DNA from 2 places in the Cellulosimicrobium sp. So1_17 genome. Region 2 is predicted to be linked to the other one. Evidence: riboswitches for the same ligand, from Rfam matches in the RefSeq annotation. Region 2 holds a riboswitch; the other holds the start of a gene.
What was found. Region 2 has a riboswitch for FMN ahead of pnuC (nicotinamide riboside transporter PnuC). Riboswitches for the same ligand answer to the same signal wherever they lie in the genome.
Positions count from the first base shown of each region.

Region 1: linked by a shared signal. The riboswitch ahead of ribD (bifunctional diaminohydroxyphosphoribosylaminopyrimidine deaminase/5-amino-6-(5-phosphoribosylamino)uracil reductase RibD) and the one ahead of pnuC (nicotinamide riboside transporter PnuC) in region 2 are both predicted to bind FMN.

Region 1 covers NZ_CM143702.1:805,961-812,955, forward strand. Annotated here, with positions in the region: gene ribB (3,4-dihydroxy-2-butanone-4-phosphate synthase) at 1-1,206, opposite strand, end outside; gene ACZCLJ_RS03585 (riboflavin synthase) at 1,236-1,847, opposite strand; gene ribD (bifunctional diaminohydroxyphosphoribosylaminopyrimidine deaminase/5-amino-6-(5-phosphoribosylamino)uracil reductase RibD) at 1,865-2,962, opposite strand; FMN riboswitch at 3,144-3,270, opposite strand; gene ACZCLJ_RS03595 (hypothetical protein) at 3,348-3,470, shown strand; gene rpe (ribulose-phosphate 3-epimerase) at 3,582-4,247, opposite strand; gene ACZCLJ_RS03605 (N-acetyltransferase family protein) at 4,300-4,875, shown strand; gene ACZCLJ_RS03610 (HipA domain-containing protein) at 4,872-6,161, opposite strand; gene ACZCLJ_RS03615 (helix-turn-helix domain-containing protein) at 6,158-6,385, opposite strand; gene ACZCLJ_RS03620 (RsmB/NOP family class I SAM-dependent RNA methyltransferase) at 6,480-6,995, opposite strand, start outside.
Region 2 covers NZ_CM143702.1:3,663,612-3,670,606, reverse strand. Annotated here, with positions in the region: gene ACZCLJ_RS16195 (ABC transporter ATP-binding protein) at 1-749, opposite strand, end outside; gene ACZCLJ_RS16190 (class I SAM-dependent methyltransferase) at 935-2,119, shown strand; gene ACZCLJ_RS16185 (MOSC domain-containing protein) at 2,101-2,583, opposite strand; gene ACZCLJ_RS16180 (TetR/AcrR family transcriptional regulator) at 2,666-3,424, shown strand; FMN riboswitch at 3,602-3,728, shown strand; gene pnuC (nicotinamide riboside transporter PnuC) at 3,899-4,594, shown strand; gene ACZCLJ_RS16170 (hypothetical protein) at 4,617-5,291, opposite strand; gene ACZCLJ_RS16165 (AraC family transcriptional regulator) at 5,344-6,033, shown strand; gene ACZCLJ_RS16160 (epoxide hydrolase family protein) at 6,120-6,995, shown strand, end outside.

The DNA of each region.
Region 1 (6,995 bases), 1.7 Mb from region 2:
CGGGTTGTTCGTCAGCAACGTCACCCGCGACAGCCCCAGGTCCGCCAGGATCGCCGCCGCCGCCCCGTACTCCCGACGGTCCGCCGGCCACCCCAGCTCCAGGTTCGCCTGCACCGTGTCCAGACCCGCGTCCTGCAGCTCGTACGCCCCCAGCTTCGCCAGCAGGCCGATCCCCCGACCCTCGTGCCCCCGCAGGTACACCACCGCACCACCCTCCGCCGCGACCCGCCCCATCGCCACCCGCAGCTGCGGACCGCAGTCGCACCGCAACGACCCGAACGCATCCCCCGTCAAGCACTCCGAGTGCACCCGCACCACCGGCGCCACCTCACCGCCGGCGCTCGCGGACGGGCGGGTCGAGACCGGCCCCCCCGGCACCTGCTCCGCCGGGACCAGCGCCACGTGCTCCGCCCCCGTCCGCAGGTCCCGGTACCCCCGCACGCGGAACACGCCGTGCTCCGTCGGCAGCGCCGCCTCCGCCGTCCGGTGCACCCGCCGCACCGACAGCCCCCGGTCCACCCCCGCAGCACCCGACGGCTCCGTCGCCGCAGGGTCGTGCACCCGCCGCCACGCCACCAGGTCCGCGATCGTCAGCAGCACCAGACCGTCCCGCTCCGCCAGCGCCGCCGCGTCCTCCAGACGCATCATCGACCCGTCGTCGCGCACCAGCTCCGCGATGCCCCCCACCTCGCCCGCGCCCGCCAGGCGCACCAGGTCCACCGCCGCCTCCGTGTGCCCCGCACGGTGCAGCACCCCGCCCGGGACGGCCCGCAACGGCAGCACGTGCCCCGGCCGGATCAGGTCGCCCGCACCCGACCCCGGGTCCGCCAGCACCCGCAACGTCCGCGCCCGGTCCTGCGCCGAGATCCCCGTCGTCACACCCGACGCCGCGTCCACCGTCACCGTGTACGCCGTCCGCCGCGGGTCCTCGCTCCGCGGCACCATCAACGGCAGCTCCAGCGCGTCCGCCCGCGCCGCCGGCATCGGCGCGCACAGGTAGCCCGACGAGTGACGGATCGTCCACGCCACCCACTCCGCCGACACGTCCCGCGCCGCGAACACCACGTCCGCCTCGTTCTCCCGGTCCGGGGAGTCCGCCACCAGCACCGGCCGCCCCGCACGGAGCGCCGCCAGCGCCTCCTCGACCGTGCCCAGCCGCACCCCGCCCGACCCCGCAGCCGCGGCGCTCGCGGCCGTGCCCGTCACCGCGTCGTCCGCCACGGCGTCGCCCCCGCTCACGACGACGCTCCGGTGGCGAGCAGCCGCTCGACGTACTTCGCGAGGACGTCGACCTCGAGGTTCACGCGGTCCCCGGGGGTCAGCGCGCCGAGGACCGTCGCCTCGAGCGTCGTCGGGATGAGGGAGACGCCGAACGTCGTGTCGTCGACGTGCGTGACCGTGAGCGAGACCCCGCTCACCGCGATCGACCCCTTCTCCGCGACGTAGCGCAGGAGCGCGGCCGGCGCGGAGAAGACCAGGTCGTCCCAGCGGTCTCCCGGGTCGCGGCTCGCGAGCGTCGCGACGCCGTCGACGTGCCCCTGCACCACGTGGCCGCCCAACCGGGCGTCCACGCGCACCGCCCGCTCGAGGTCGACCCGCGACCCCGGACGGAGGTCGCCGAGCGTCGTGCGGCGCAGCGACTCCGGCATGACGTCGGCACGGAACGTCCCGTCGTCGCCGAGCGCGGAGACGGTGAGGCACACGCCGTCGACCGCGATCGAGTCACCCGGCGACGCGTCCGACGTCACCAGCGGCCCCTCGATCGTCAGCACCGCGTCCGTGCCTCCGCCGCCCGGGAACGCGATCTCGCGCACCGAGCCGATCTCCTCGACGATCCCCGTGAACATGCGGTCTCTCCTGCCTCTCAGCCGATCCGTCTCGACACCGTCAGCGCGTCGTCACCGACACGCCGTACCTCGATCGTGCGGAACCGCCGCGCGGCCCCGATCGTCGTCACGCCCAGGTCGCCCACGACGCGCAGACCGGACCCCAGCAGCACCGGGGCGACGTAGGCGTGCAGCTCGTCGACCGCGCCCGCCGCGAGGAACGCCGTCGCGAGCGTCGGACCACCCTCGACGAGCACGTGCCGCACGTCGCGCGCGGCGAGCTCCGCGAGCACCTCGGCCACGTCGTGCGTGCGCACGTGCACGAGAGCGCCGCCCTCGCCGCGCAGCCGCGCGCGCGGTGGGATCCCCGAGCGCCCGACGACGACACGCAGCGGCTGGTGGTCGGCGAGCCGCTCGACGCCGTCGGGACCCGGCAGGCGCGCGGTGAGCGCCGGGTCGTCGGCGCGGACGGTGCCCGAGCCGACGGCCATGGCGTCGACGGTCGCCCGGACGCGGTGGGCGTGCGCACGCGACTCCGGGCCGGTGATCCAGCGGCTCGTCCCGTCCTGCGCGGCGACGAACCCGTCGAGCGTCGTGGCGGTCTTGAGCGTGACGTACGGCGACCCGCGGCGTACCGCGGTGAGCCACACGTGCAGCAGGGCGGACCCCTCGGCTGCGCGCACGCCCCTCACGACGCGGACGCCGGCGGCACGCAGGCGTGCGGCACCACCCGCCGCGGCGGGGTTCGGGTCGTCGACGGCGTGGACGACCTCGGCCGCACCGGCCGCGAGGAGCGCGTCCGCGCAGGGTGGGGTACGTCCGACGTGCGCGCACGGCTCGAGGGTCACGACCGCCGTCGCGCCGCGCACGTCGACCCCGCGCTCACGGGCGTCGGCAAGCGCCGCGGCCTCCGCGTGCGGCGTGCCCGCCCCCCGGTGGTACCCCTCGGCGAGCACGACGCGCACCCGGGTGTCGACGGCGTCGGCGGCCGCTCCGTCGGGCACGGGGCCCGCACCCGTGGGCGGGGCGAGCAGGACGCAGCCCACCCGCGGGTTGGGGCCGTACGCCGGGCCGCGCGCGGCGAGCTCGAGCGCGCGCGACATCGCGCCGTCGATCGTCAGGTGCTGCGCGCCCATCGGTCCTCGTCCTGCCGGGCACGGGTACTCCGGGGCGAGGGCGGGCGCGTCGCCAAGGCCCGTGGGACCCGACGCCGACGCTCACCACGGCGGGTCGGCTCGCCGAGGTCGACGGCTCACGCGGAACCGGACGACCGTCCGGGTCACACGTGGCCGGCTCCCCCGAGGGGTCGACCGCGCCGCACGTGCTTCCTCCCATCCGGACTGTCACCGTCGGTCCTGGAGTTCCACCAGGTCAACCGCGCGTAGGGCGCGGGTCGCGGACTGTCACCGCCGGCTCGGAATTGCACCGACCCCGGAGCACGTTCGTGCGTACTGCTGCCGTCCAGGATGCCACACCGGCACGGGCCCTCCCCCATGGTCCGGTGGCCGGACGGACGTGAACATGAACGTGAACACGAGCGTGAACGCCGACGCGCGGGAGCACGAGCTCGACCCGGGCGGCGTTCCTCGGGCGCCGGCCGAGGCCGGTCCTTCCGTGCTGGTGGTGGGTGCTGCTGGGTGGTGATCTGTGGCGAAGTGCGCTTGGCACACTTTTTTTGAAGGACGGACGTCGACGGCGATCGCGTAGCGGCAGCCGTTGCGACGGTCCCGCTCGCCGGGACGCGTCAGCGCGACGTCAGTGGACGTGCGCCGCCTCGGCCAGCTCCCGCAGCGCCTGGATCTCCCCCGGGATGCTCTCGGCCCCGTAGACCGCCGACCCCGCCACGAAGACGTTCGCGCCGGCGTCGGCCGCGCGCTCGATCGTGGACCGCGACACTCCCCCGTCCACCTGGATCCAGACGTCGAGGCCCGCCTCGCTCACCGCCTCCCGCGCGCGGCGGATCTTGGGCAGCGTGCCGTCGATGAACGACTGGCCGCCGAAGCCCGGCTCGACCGTCATGACGAGGATCATGTCGACCTCGGACAGCAGGTCGAGGAACGGCTCGACGGGCGTCGCGGGGCGCAGCGCGACGCCCGCCCGCGCCCCGAGCCGGCGCAGCTCGCGCGCGAGCCGCACGGGCGCCGTCGCCGCCTCCGCGTGGAAGGTCACCGACGCCGCGCCGGCCTCCGCGTACGCCGGCGCCCAGCGGTCCGGGTCGTCGATCATGAGGTGCGCGTCGATCGGCACCGGGGAGACCTGGGCGAGCCGCTCGAAGACCGGGAGCCCCAGCGTGAGGTTCGGCACGAAGTGGTTGTCCATGACGTCGACGTGCGCGTAGTCCGCGGACTCGATCGCGCGGAGGTCCCGCTCGAGGTTGGCGAAGTCGGCGGACAGGATGCTCGGGGCGATGAGGGCTGCCATGGGCACCAGCCTAGGGCGCCACCCTCTGCGCGCCGCACCCTACGATCGCCCCGTGGACTCCTCCCCTCCCCCGCCGCGTGCCACCGTCCGTCCGCTCGTCGCCGCCGACCTCCCGCGCGTCGTGGAGATCTTCGCCCCGTTCGTCCGCGACACGCAGGTGACCTTCGAGGAGGAGCCGTGGGACGTCGGGCGCTGGGAGGCCAAGCGACGCGAGCTCGCCGACGGGGGCCTCCCGTTCCTCGTGGCCGACGTCGACGGCGTCGTCGCCGGGTACGCCTACGCCGCCCCCTGGCGGCCGAAGGCCGCGTACCGGCACACCGTCGAGGACACGATCTACCTCGACCCCCGGTACACCGGTCAGGGCATCGGCACGGCGCTCCTCGACGCCCTGCTCGACGCGCTCCGCGCCTCGGGCGTGCGCCAGGTGGTGTCCGTCGTCGCCGACGTGCCCGACGCCGCGGGCTCCCTCCCGCTGCACCGCCGGTTCGGGTTCGTGGAGGCGGGACGGTTGACCGCGGTCGGCTTCAAGCACGGCCGGTGGGTCGACACGATCCTCCTGCAGCGCACCCTGACGACACCGGCGGACGACGCCGGGACCGCCGGGACCGCCGGGACGGTTCCTGGCTAGAGGCTCGCCGCCTGGCGGCGCAGGGTGGCCGTGCGCTCCTCGACCGTGCGCCACGCGCGCCGCCCGACCCCGGGGTGGGCGTCACGGTCGACGTCCGCGAGCGCCCCGGCGAGGTCGTCGAGGGTGCGGGTGACGACGCGGTGGGCGCGGCGTCGGGGCAGCCCCCAGGTGGTGCCTTCGGCGACGAGGTGCTCGGCGGTGAGGGCGTCCATGTCGCGGGTGCCGGCGACGTCCATGGCGAAGGTGCGGGAGGCGTGGGGGTGGTGGAGGTGCATGGAGACGTCGTAGGCGGGGGCGAGGCGGACGGTGCCGTCGTCGTGGCGCAGGAGCGAGATGTTCTTGGCGTGGGCGTCGGTGTTGCCGATGGCGAGGTTGAAGGTCGTGAGGGCGAGGAGGGGGTCGGGCCGGGTGCCGTCGTCGCGCAGGACGCGGGCGATGCGGGCGAGGGAGGGCAGGGCGCGGCCGTGCTGGAACTTGCGTTCGGGGTCCCGGGTGTTGATCCCGAGCGCTTGGGCGGTGTCCTCCTGGTGGACGCGGCGGATGCCGGTGGGGTGCGGGACGCGGTCGTAGCGGGTGACGACGATGCAGCGTTCGCCCTCGATCTCGGTGACGTGGGCGTCGACGGTGGTGAGGCCGGTGCGGCGGGCGAGGTCGAGGCTGGCGGCCTCGGTGTTGACGAGGTCGGCGGTGGGCGAGTCGGAGGGGCGGGCGAGCTTGAGGATGTGGGTGGTGGGGCTCGTGCCGTGGGGCCGGGCCCAGCCGTGGTGGTCGCGCAGGAGCGTGATCTTGGGCTCCATGCCGGGCAGGGAGCTGGTGAGGTGCTCGTGCCGTTCCGTGCCGCCGGCGCGGGCGGCGGCGGCGCGCAGGAGGCGTGCCACGGCGGCGTCGCCGAGGGGTTCGGGTGGTGCGGGTGGGGCGGGGGTGTGCCCGGCGGCGGTGAGGAGGACGGCGCCGGCGGTGTCGTGGCCGTAGCGGGCGAGGAAGGCGAGCGTGTCGTCGGGGTCGATGCCGGCGTCGATGGCGAGGGCGTCGCGGGTGCGTCCCTCGGGCAGGAGCCCGTCGAGCCAGGCGGCGACGCGGGCGGGGTGGGGTGGTGGGTCGTCCGGCGCCGTGAGGGGCAGGAGGTGGGACAGCACGCGGGCGTTGCGTCCCCAGCGGTCGAGCGCCTCGGGGGTCCAGGTGAGCGTGACGCGGTGGGTGCCGTCGGCGCTGCGGGCGTCGGCGGGTGCGAGGGTCGCGACGGGGGTGTCGTAGAGCCAGGCCGTGACGGTGGGTGTGAAGGTCACGGGCGCTCCTGGAGGCGCAGGTCGACCTCGAGGACGTCGAGGAGCTCGAAGAGCCGCTGGACCCAGAGGTTCTCGACGCCGTTCTCGAGCTCGGAGAGGTACTGGCGGGTGATGCCGAGGTCGTCGGCGACCTGCGCCTGGGTGAGGCCTCGGGCCCTGCGGACGTGGCTCAGGTAGGTGCCGAGGTCGCGCGGGTTGCGCGGCGTGGTCCAGGTGTCGGCCATGAGACCCTCCGGTGTCGTGATTCGCTGACGCGACCGTTGGGTCAGGTTAACACGACACCGGATCCACGGCGTGATATCCCGACACCCGGCGCGATCAGCCGGCCGTGCGTCGCAGGAGCGTGAGGTGCATGGCGTCGGTGCCGTGGACGTGCGGCCACAGCTGGACGTCCTGGCGCGCACCCAGGTCCACGGCGTCACGGGACTCCGGCCGGACGACACCACGGACCACCGCGGGCGTGTCCAGGATCTCGACGTCGTCGCGGCGGCGCAGCACGTCCGCGACGACCACCTGGGTCTCCGCGAGGTGCGGGGAGCACGTGACGTAGGCGACCACTCCCCCGGGCCGCACGGCGTCGAGCGCGGACGCGAGCAGCGCTCGCTGCAGGCCGGTGAGGACCGCGAGGTCTCCGGGGGTGCGCCGCCAACGAGACTCGGGTCGGCGGCGCAGCGCGCCGAGGCCGGTGCACGGGGCGTCGAGCAGCACACGGTCGTAGGCGGCGGGCTCGTCCTGCCCGACGTCGCGCCCGTCCCCGGTCCGCACGGCCTCCACCGCATGGGGCGGCACGGCCGCGAGCGCCTTCTCGACGAGGCGGGCGCGGTGCGGCTGGAC
Region 2 (6,995 bases):
GCGTCGAGCACCACGACCCGGTCGACGAGCGAGACCGCGGCGTCGAGGTCGTGCTCCACGAGCAGGACGGCCCGGTCTCCGCGCGCCACGACGTCGCGCAGCACGGCGTAGACCTCCTCGGTGCCGACCGGGTCGAGGTTCGCGGTGGGCTCGTCGAGCACGAGGAGCGGAGAGCCGAGCGCGAGCGCGCACGCGACGGCGAGGCGCTGCCGGCCGCCGCCGGAGAGCGTCGCCGGATCGTGGGCGCGCCGGTCCCAGAGGCCCACGGTGCGCAGCGCCGACTCGGCCCGCGCGAGGACCTCGTCGACCGCCAGCAGCAGGTTCTCGGGGCCGAAGCACACCTCGTCGAGCACGGTCCCCGTCACGACCTGCGCGTCGGGGTCCTGGAACACCATCGCGACGTCGCGCGACAGCTCGGGCGGGGCGTGGTCCTGGGTCGACCTGCCGCGCACGCGGACGGAACCCTCCAGGTCGGCGCCGACCACGTGCGGCACCAGCCCGTTCGTCGCGAGCGCAAGGGTCGACTTGCCGCACCCCGACGGCCCGAGGAGGAGGACCGCCTCGCCCGCGCGGACCTGGAACGTCACGCCGCTCGGGGTCGGCGCCGGGTGGTTCCGCGCGTCGTCGGCGGAGCCCGGCAGGTCCGGCGCGACGTCGTCGTGGTGGACGTGGTGGCGGATGCTCACGTCGCGCACGGCGAGCGTCGGCACGTCCGGGGACGCGCCGGTCGGCGTCTCGTCCCGGGTCACGCAGCACAGGATAGGCGAACCTAAGCCGCCTGACGAGGGGCGGACCAGCGTCCGTGCAGACTCGGCGGGAAGGCCGTCGAGATTCAGCCGCTCGACCCGTCGACGCGGGACCTCTCACGGGTCTACCGTCGGGGGACGGGCGCTGCCGCTCTCGGTACGCCCGGCCAACGTGGGACGGGACCGTCGTGACGACCGGTGAGCGGACGAGCGTGCAGCAGGGGGATCCAGACGGAGGGGCGGACGACGCGTCGCCCGTCGACGCCTTCGCGGAGCGCCTGTTCACCGCGACGCTCGGCGCGATCGACGTGCTCTCCGTGCACGTCGGCGACCGGCTCGGCTGGTACCGCGCGCTCGCCTCGTCCGGCCCGCTGACCTCCACGGCCCTCGCCGAGGCGACCGGCACGCACGAGCGCTACGCACGCGAGTGGCTCGAGCAGCAGGCGGCGTCCGGCATCCTCGCCGCCGAGGACCCGGGCGCCGGGCCCGCGCTCACCGCCGACCCGCAGGACGTCGCCCGCGAGCGCCGCTACGCCCTCCCCGAGGCGCACGCCGAGGTCCTCACGGACACGACGTCGCTCGCGTACTCCGCGCCGCTCGCGCGGTTCCTCGGGGCGATCGGGCCGCAGCTCCCGCACCTGCTGGGCGCCTACCGCTCGGGCGGCGGCGTGTCGTGGGACCAGCTCGGCGACGACGCGCGCGAGGCCCAGGCCGACGTCAACCGGCCGTGGTTCGAGCGCGAGCTGGGACCGGTGCTCGCGAGCCTGCCGGAGGTCGACGACGTGCTGTCGCGGCCGGGGGCGCGCGTCGTCGACGTCGGGTGCGGGTTCGGGTGGTCGACGCTCGCGATCGCGCGGGCGTACCCGGGCGCCGTCGTGCACGGGATCGACGTGGACCGACCGTCGATCGCGGCGGCACGTGCTGCCGCGAACGCAGCGGGTCTCGGTGACCGCGTCACGTTCCACCTGGGCGACGCGACGGAGCTCGCCCTCCTCGCGACGTCCGAGGGGCCGGCCGACCGGGCGTTCGACGCCGCCTTCGCGTTCGAGTGCGTGCACGACCTGCCCCGCCCTGTCGAGGTGCTCGACGCGGTGCGCCGGGCGGTACGGCCCGACGGCGTCGTGATCGTCATGGACGAGGCGGTCGCCGACGAGTTCAGCGCCCCGGCCGACGACGTCGACCGGATCATGTACGGCTACAGCCTCTTCGTGTGCCTGCCCGACGGCCTCTCCACGCAGCCGTCGGCGGGGACGGGGACCGTCATGCGGCCCGCGACGCTGCGGCGGTACGCGCGCGAGGCGGGGTACTCGGACGTCGAGGTGCTGCCCGTCGACGACTTCGCGTTCTTCCGGTTCTACCGCCTCGTGCCCTGACCCGACCCCGCGGCGTCGGCCGGGGCGCTCCAGCGGGCCTCGTCGCCGACGCGGATCGTCCCGGACGACAGCAGCCGGCACACCACGCCCCCTCGCCGATGCATCGAGCGCATGGCGCCGGGCGCGATCCAGTCGTCGAGCAGGCGGCACGGCGCGGCGATGCGCAGGACCTGCAGCTCGACGTCGCCCAGCGTGAGGAACGACCCCGGCTTCGTCGGCAGGTCACCGTGCGTGAGGGTCACGTTGCGCCGCGTGAGACCGGGGTCGATCTCCTGCCCGAGCTCCGCCGACGCCGCAGCGAGGTCCACGAGCGTCTGCACGGTCACGTGCCGGTGCTTCGAGCCGTGGTACCGGTCGCCCACGAGCCCGCGTCCCTCCTCCGCCTCGACCTCCGGGACGGTGCGGGTGGGCAGCCGCCGGGCCTTCGCGACGTGGATCGAGTGCACGCGGGGTGGTTCGGTCACCGGGCCAGCGTGCCACCGGGCCGCGTCCCCCACCAGCACGCTCCCCCGAGCGGGAACCCGGTACCGGTGTACCGTCCCGTCCATGACCGACGTCCGCAGCCGCACCCATGCCCAGGCCGTCGACGCAGCGATCGAGCTCTTCACCCGCCAGGGCTACGAGCAGACCACCGTCGAGGAGATCGCCGACGCCGCACAGGTCAGCCGTGCCACCTTCTTCCGCCGTTTCCGCTCGAAGGAGGACGTGGTCTTCGCGGATCACGAGCTCCTCCTCGACGAGGTGGTCGTCATGCTCGCGGGGACCCGGCCCGTGCCCGACGCCGCGGGGAACCTCGTCCCGGACCCGGCCGTCGACCCGTACCTCGAGGTCTGCCGCGCCGCCCGGCTCGTGTTCGACCACCACGTCGGCCAGCGCGAGACGTCGCTCGCGCGCCACCGCCTGCTGCAGCAGGTGCCCGCGCTCCGCGACCGCGAGCTCGTGACCACGCACCGCTACGAGCGTGCGTTCACCGCCTACCTGCGCGACGCCCTGCCGCCCGACGCGCGGCGCTCCACCGCGTCCATCGCGTTCGCCGCGTCCGTGGTCGCCGTGCACAACGCGCTCCTGCGCCGCTGGCTCCGCAACCCGGAGCAGGACCTGCGCCCGCAGCTCGAGGAGGCGTTCGCCGAGCTGCGCCGCGCCGCGGCCGGGCGCTTCACCGCCGACGACACCGCCGGCACCCCGGCACGCGGCACCGGCACGACCGACGGCCGCCGCGTCGTCGTGACGGTCGTGGACGCCGGCGCGAGCGCAGCAGACGTCGCGGACGACGTCGCCCGCGCGGTCCGCGACGCCCTCGCCTGATCCCGACCCCATCGCGAGATCGGTAGGACGGCGCGAGACCGGTCGTTCAGAGAACCGATCTCGCGCCGTCGGACCGGTCTCGCGTCGACCTGCCGATCTCGAGACCGTCTTCCCGCAGGGCACGAGCGCGCGGGGAATGCCCGGGTAGCATCGGCCGTTGCAGAACGCAGTACGCACGAACGTGCTCCGGGGTCGGTGCAATTCCGAGCCGGCGGTGACAGTCCGCGACCCGCGCCCTATGCGCGGTTGACCTGGTGGAACTCCAGGACCGACGGTGACAGTCCGGATGGGAGGAAGCACGTGCGGCGCGGTCGTCCCCGAGGGGACGGGTCCGTCGAGCACTCGACGAGCCCGCACCCGCGGAGGTCCTCCTCGCCGTGGTGAGCGACGGCGTCGGCGGCCCGCACGGGTCCCACGACGCCCCGCCCGCCCTCACCCCGGAGCCTCGTGCCCGGGAAGGACGAGGGACGAGCGATGGACCTGATGGCGCTGTTCGACGCGCAGCTCACGATCGGCGACCAGCACCTGCTGTGGCGCGAGATCGTCGGCAACGGGTTCGGCCTGGCATCGGCGCTGGGCGGCATGCGGCGCAAGGTGTGGGCGTGGCCGGTGGGCATCGTCGGCAACCTGCTGCTGCTCACGGTGTTCCTCGGCGCGGTGTTCGCGACGCCCAACCCCGTGAACCTGCTCGGCCAGGCCGGCCGCCAGGTCATGTTCGTCATCGTCTCCGTCTACGGGTGGGTGCAGTGGCGCCGCACGCAGCAGCGTCTCGGTGACGCGGACGCCGACAGCCACGGCGTGAGCGTCGTCCCGCAGTGGGCGACGGCGCGGCAGCGGATCGCCCTCGTGGTCGCCCTCCTCGTCGGCACCGCCGTGCTCACTCCCGTGTTCCGCGCGCTCGGCTCGTTCGAGCCGGTGTGGGCCGACGCCTGGATCTTCATGGGCTCGCTCCTCGCGACGTACGGCATGGCCAAGGGCTGGGTCGAGTTCTGGCTGATCTGGGTCGCGGTGGACATCGTCGGCGTGCCGCTCCTCGTGTCCGCCGGCTACTACGCGTCCGCGTTCATGTACGTGTTCTACGGCGCGTTCACGCTCGTCGGGTTCTTCGTGTGGTGGCGGATCAACCGGCGCGCGACGGCCGAGCAGCTGGCCGCCGGCGCACCCGCCTGACCGCACGGGCGCGAGCGACGCCTCAGTCGTCCTCGAACAGCATCGTGTCCGACGGCGCGACCCGGTACGCGCCGAGCGTCGGCTCCGCGCACACCGCGTCGACGAGGGCGTCGCTCCCGCCGAGGTAGGCCGCGGACGCATCGACGTCCGACCCGACGAACCAGGACCTGTCCTCGGGCCACCACAGGCTCGGTGCCTGGCCGTGGTGACGGAACGCCGCGACGTCGGCCAGCGTGCCCGTCCACAGATGGTGCTCGCGGTGCGGGAGCAGGAGCATCGGCGCCACCGGTCGTTCGACGAGCGTCGGGGCGAGCTGGTCCCACGCCTCGGCCTGCGCGGCGGCGATCTCCTCCTCGCTCGGCCGCGGCTCGTCCTCCGCCCAGCCGACGAGCACCCCGATCCCCGAGCTGTGGCGCGGGTCGGTGCCGTGGTCGTAGAGGAACGAGAACCCCGTCCACAGCCCGGCGTGCACCGGCTGGACGCCGGTGAACGGTTCGAGCACGTCGACCAGGACGTCGAGCGGCGCCGGGCTGCCGTCCTCCGTCGCGTACAGCAGAGTCCCGTGCGCCTCGGGGAACGGGACGCACGCGTACGCCGCGTAGCCCCTCGGGACCGTGCCGTCGACGCGCGGCCCGAAAGGCCCGAGCCGCTCCGCGATCCAGGCACCCGCCGAGGCGTCGTCGTCCCACGTCACCATGCGGCGACCCTACGCCGGGGAGGCGTCGCACCCCCGTCCTAGACTTGCGGGCGTGAGCTTCCTCTACGAGGAGCGCGCCGCATCCTCCCCCGCCGTCGACGTCGTGTGGGCCACCGTGGACCTCACCGACGGGACCTATGTCGCGTCCGCGGACGCCCGGTGGGACCTCGTCTTCACCGTCCACGCGGACACCCGCCGCGTCCTGCTCTCCGGACCGTCCTCGAAGCCGACGCCCGTCCCGTACCTCGCCGGGAACCACAACCTCGGCGTGCGCTTCTCGTCCGGCACGTACTTCGCCCACGAGCCCGTCGCGACGTGGCGGGACCGCACGGACCGGTTGTCGATGCCGTCGCCCGGCGCCTTCCTGCTCGCCGGGGACCTGTGGCCGTTCCCGTCGGTCCGCCTCGGCGCGACCGACGTCGACCGCCTCGTGGCCGCCCTGGGCGCCGCGGGCGTCGTGCGGCACGACGCCGTCGTCGAGGCGGCGCTCGACGGCGGCGCGGCACGCTGCTCGGTCCGCACGGTCGAGCGTCACTTCGCGCGCGCCGTCGGGATCGCCCCGCGTCGCGTGCGCCAGATCGAGCGGGCGCGCGAGGCGGTCGCGAGGCTGCAGGAGGGCCGCTCGATCGCCGACGTCGCGTACCGGCTCGGCTACGCGGACCAGGCCCACCTCACGCGCGACCTGAAGCGTCTGACCGGGCACACGCCGGGGCGGTCGCGCGAGCGCGGCGAGCCGGTCTGACGGCCAGGGTGTCGCGTCCGTTCAAGACACCGCGCCTGTCCCCCGGTTCGCTGAGGTGGTCACGACCACCCAGAGGAGGACCTGTCATGGGTACCGACGTGGACGTCCGACCGTACGAGATCGCCGTGAGCGCCGAGGAGGTCGGCGACCTCCGGGAGCGGCTGGCGCGCACGCGCTGGCCCGCCGAGCTGACGGACACGTGGGACCGCGGGACGCCCGTGGGCTACGCGCGCCGGCTCGCGGAGCGCTGGCGCACGACGTTCGACTGGCGCGCGCAGGAGGCGCGGCTCAACCGCCTGCCGCAGTTCGTCGCGGACGTGGACGGCCAGCGGATCCACGGGCTCCACGTGCGGTCGACCCGCGCGGACGCGATCCCGTTGCTCCTGTGCCACGGGTATCCCACGTCGTGCGTGGAGTTCGCGCGGCTCGCCCCGCTGCTCGCCGAGCCCGACGGGGACGCACCCGCCTTCCACGTCGTCGCGCCGTCGATGCCGGGATACGGCCTCTCGACGCCGCTGACCTCGCACGGCTGGGACATCGTCCGCACCGCGGACGCCTTCGACCGGGTCGTGCGGGCGCTCGGGTACGAGCGGTACGCGGTCTTCGGCGGCGACGTCGGCGCGGGCGTCGCCGAGCAGCTGTGCCTCGACGCGGGCGACCGGGTCGTCGCGTCCCTCGTGTCGACCGACCCCGGCGCGATCGCGACGGCGTACACGCCGCCGACCGACCACCTGACGCCCTCCGAGGCCGAGCGGCACCAGGCCCTCGTCGCGGCGCGCACCGAGGACTTCGGCAACCTCCAGGTCCAGGCGACTCGCCCGCTGAGCGTCGCCTACGGGCTCACGGACTCACCCGCGATGCAGCTCACGTGGATCGTCGAGAAGTTCCACGAGTGGACCGACCCGTTGCACGACCTCCCCGAGGAGGCCGTGGACGTCGACGACCTGCTCGCCCTCGTGAGC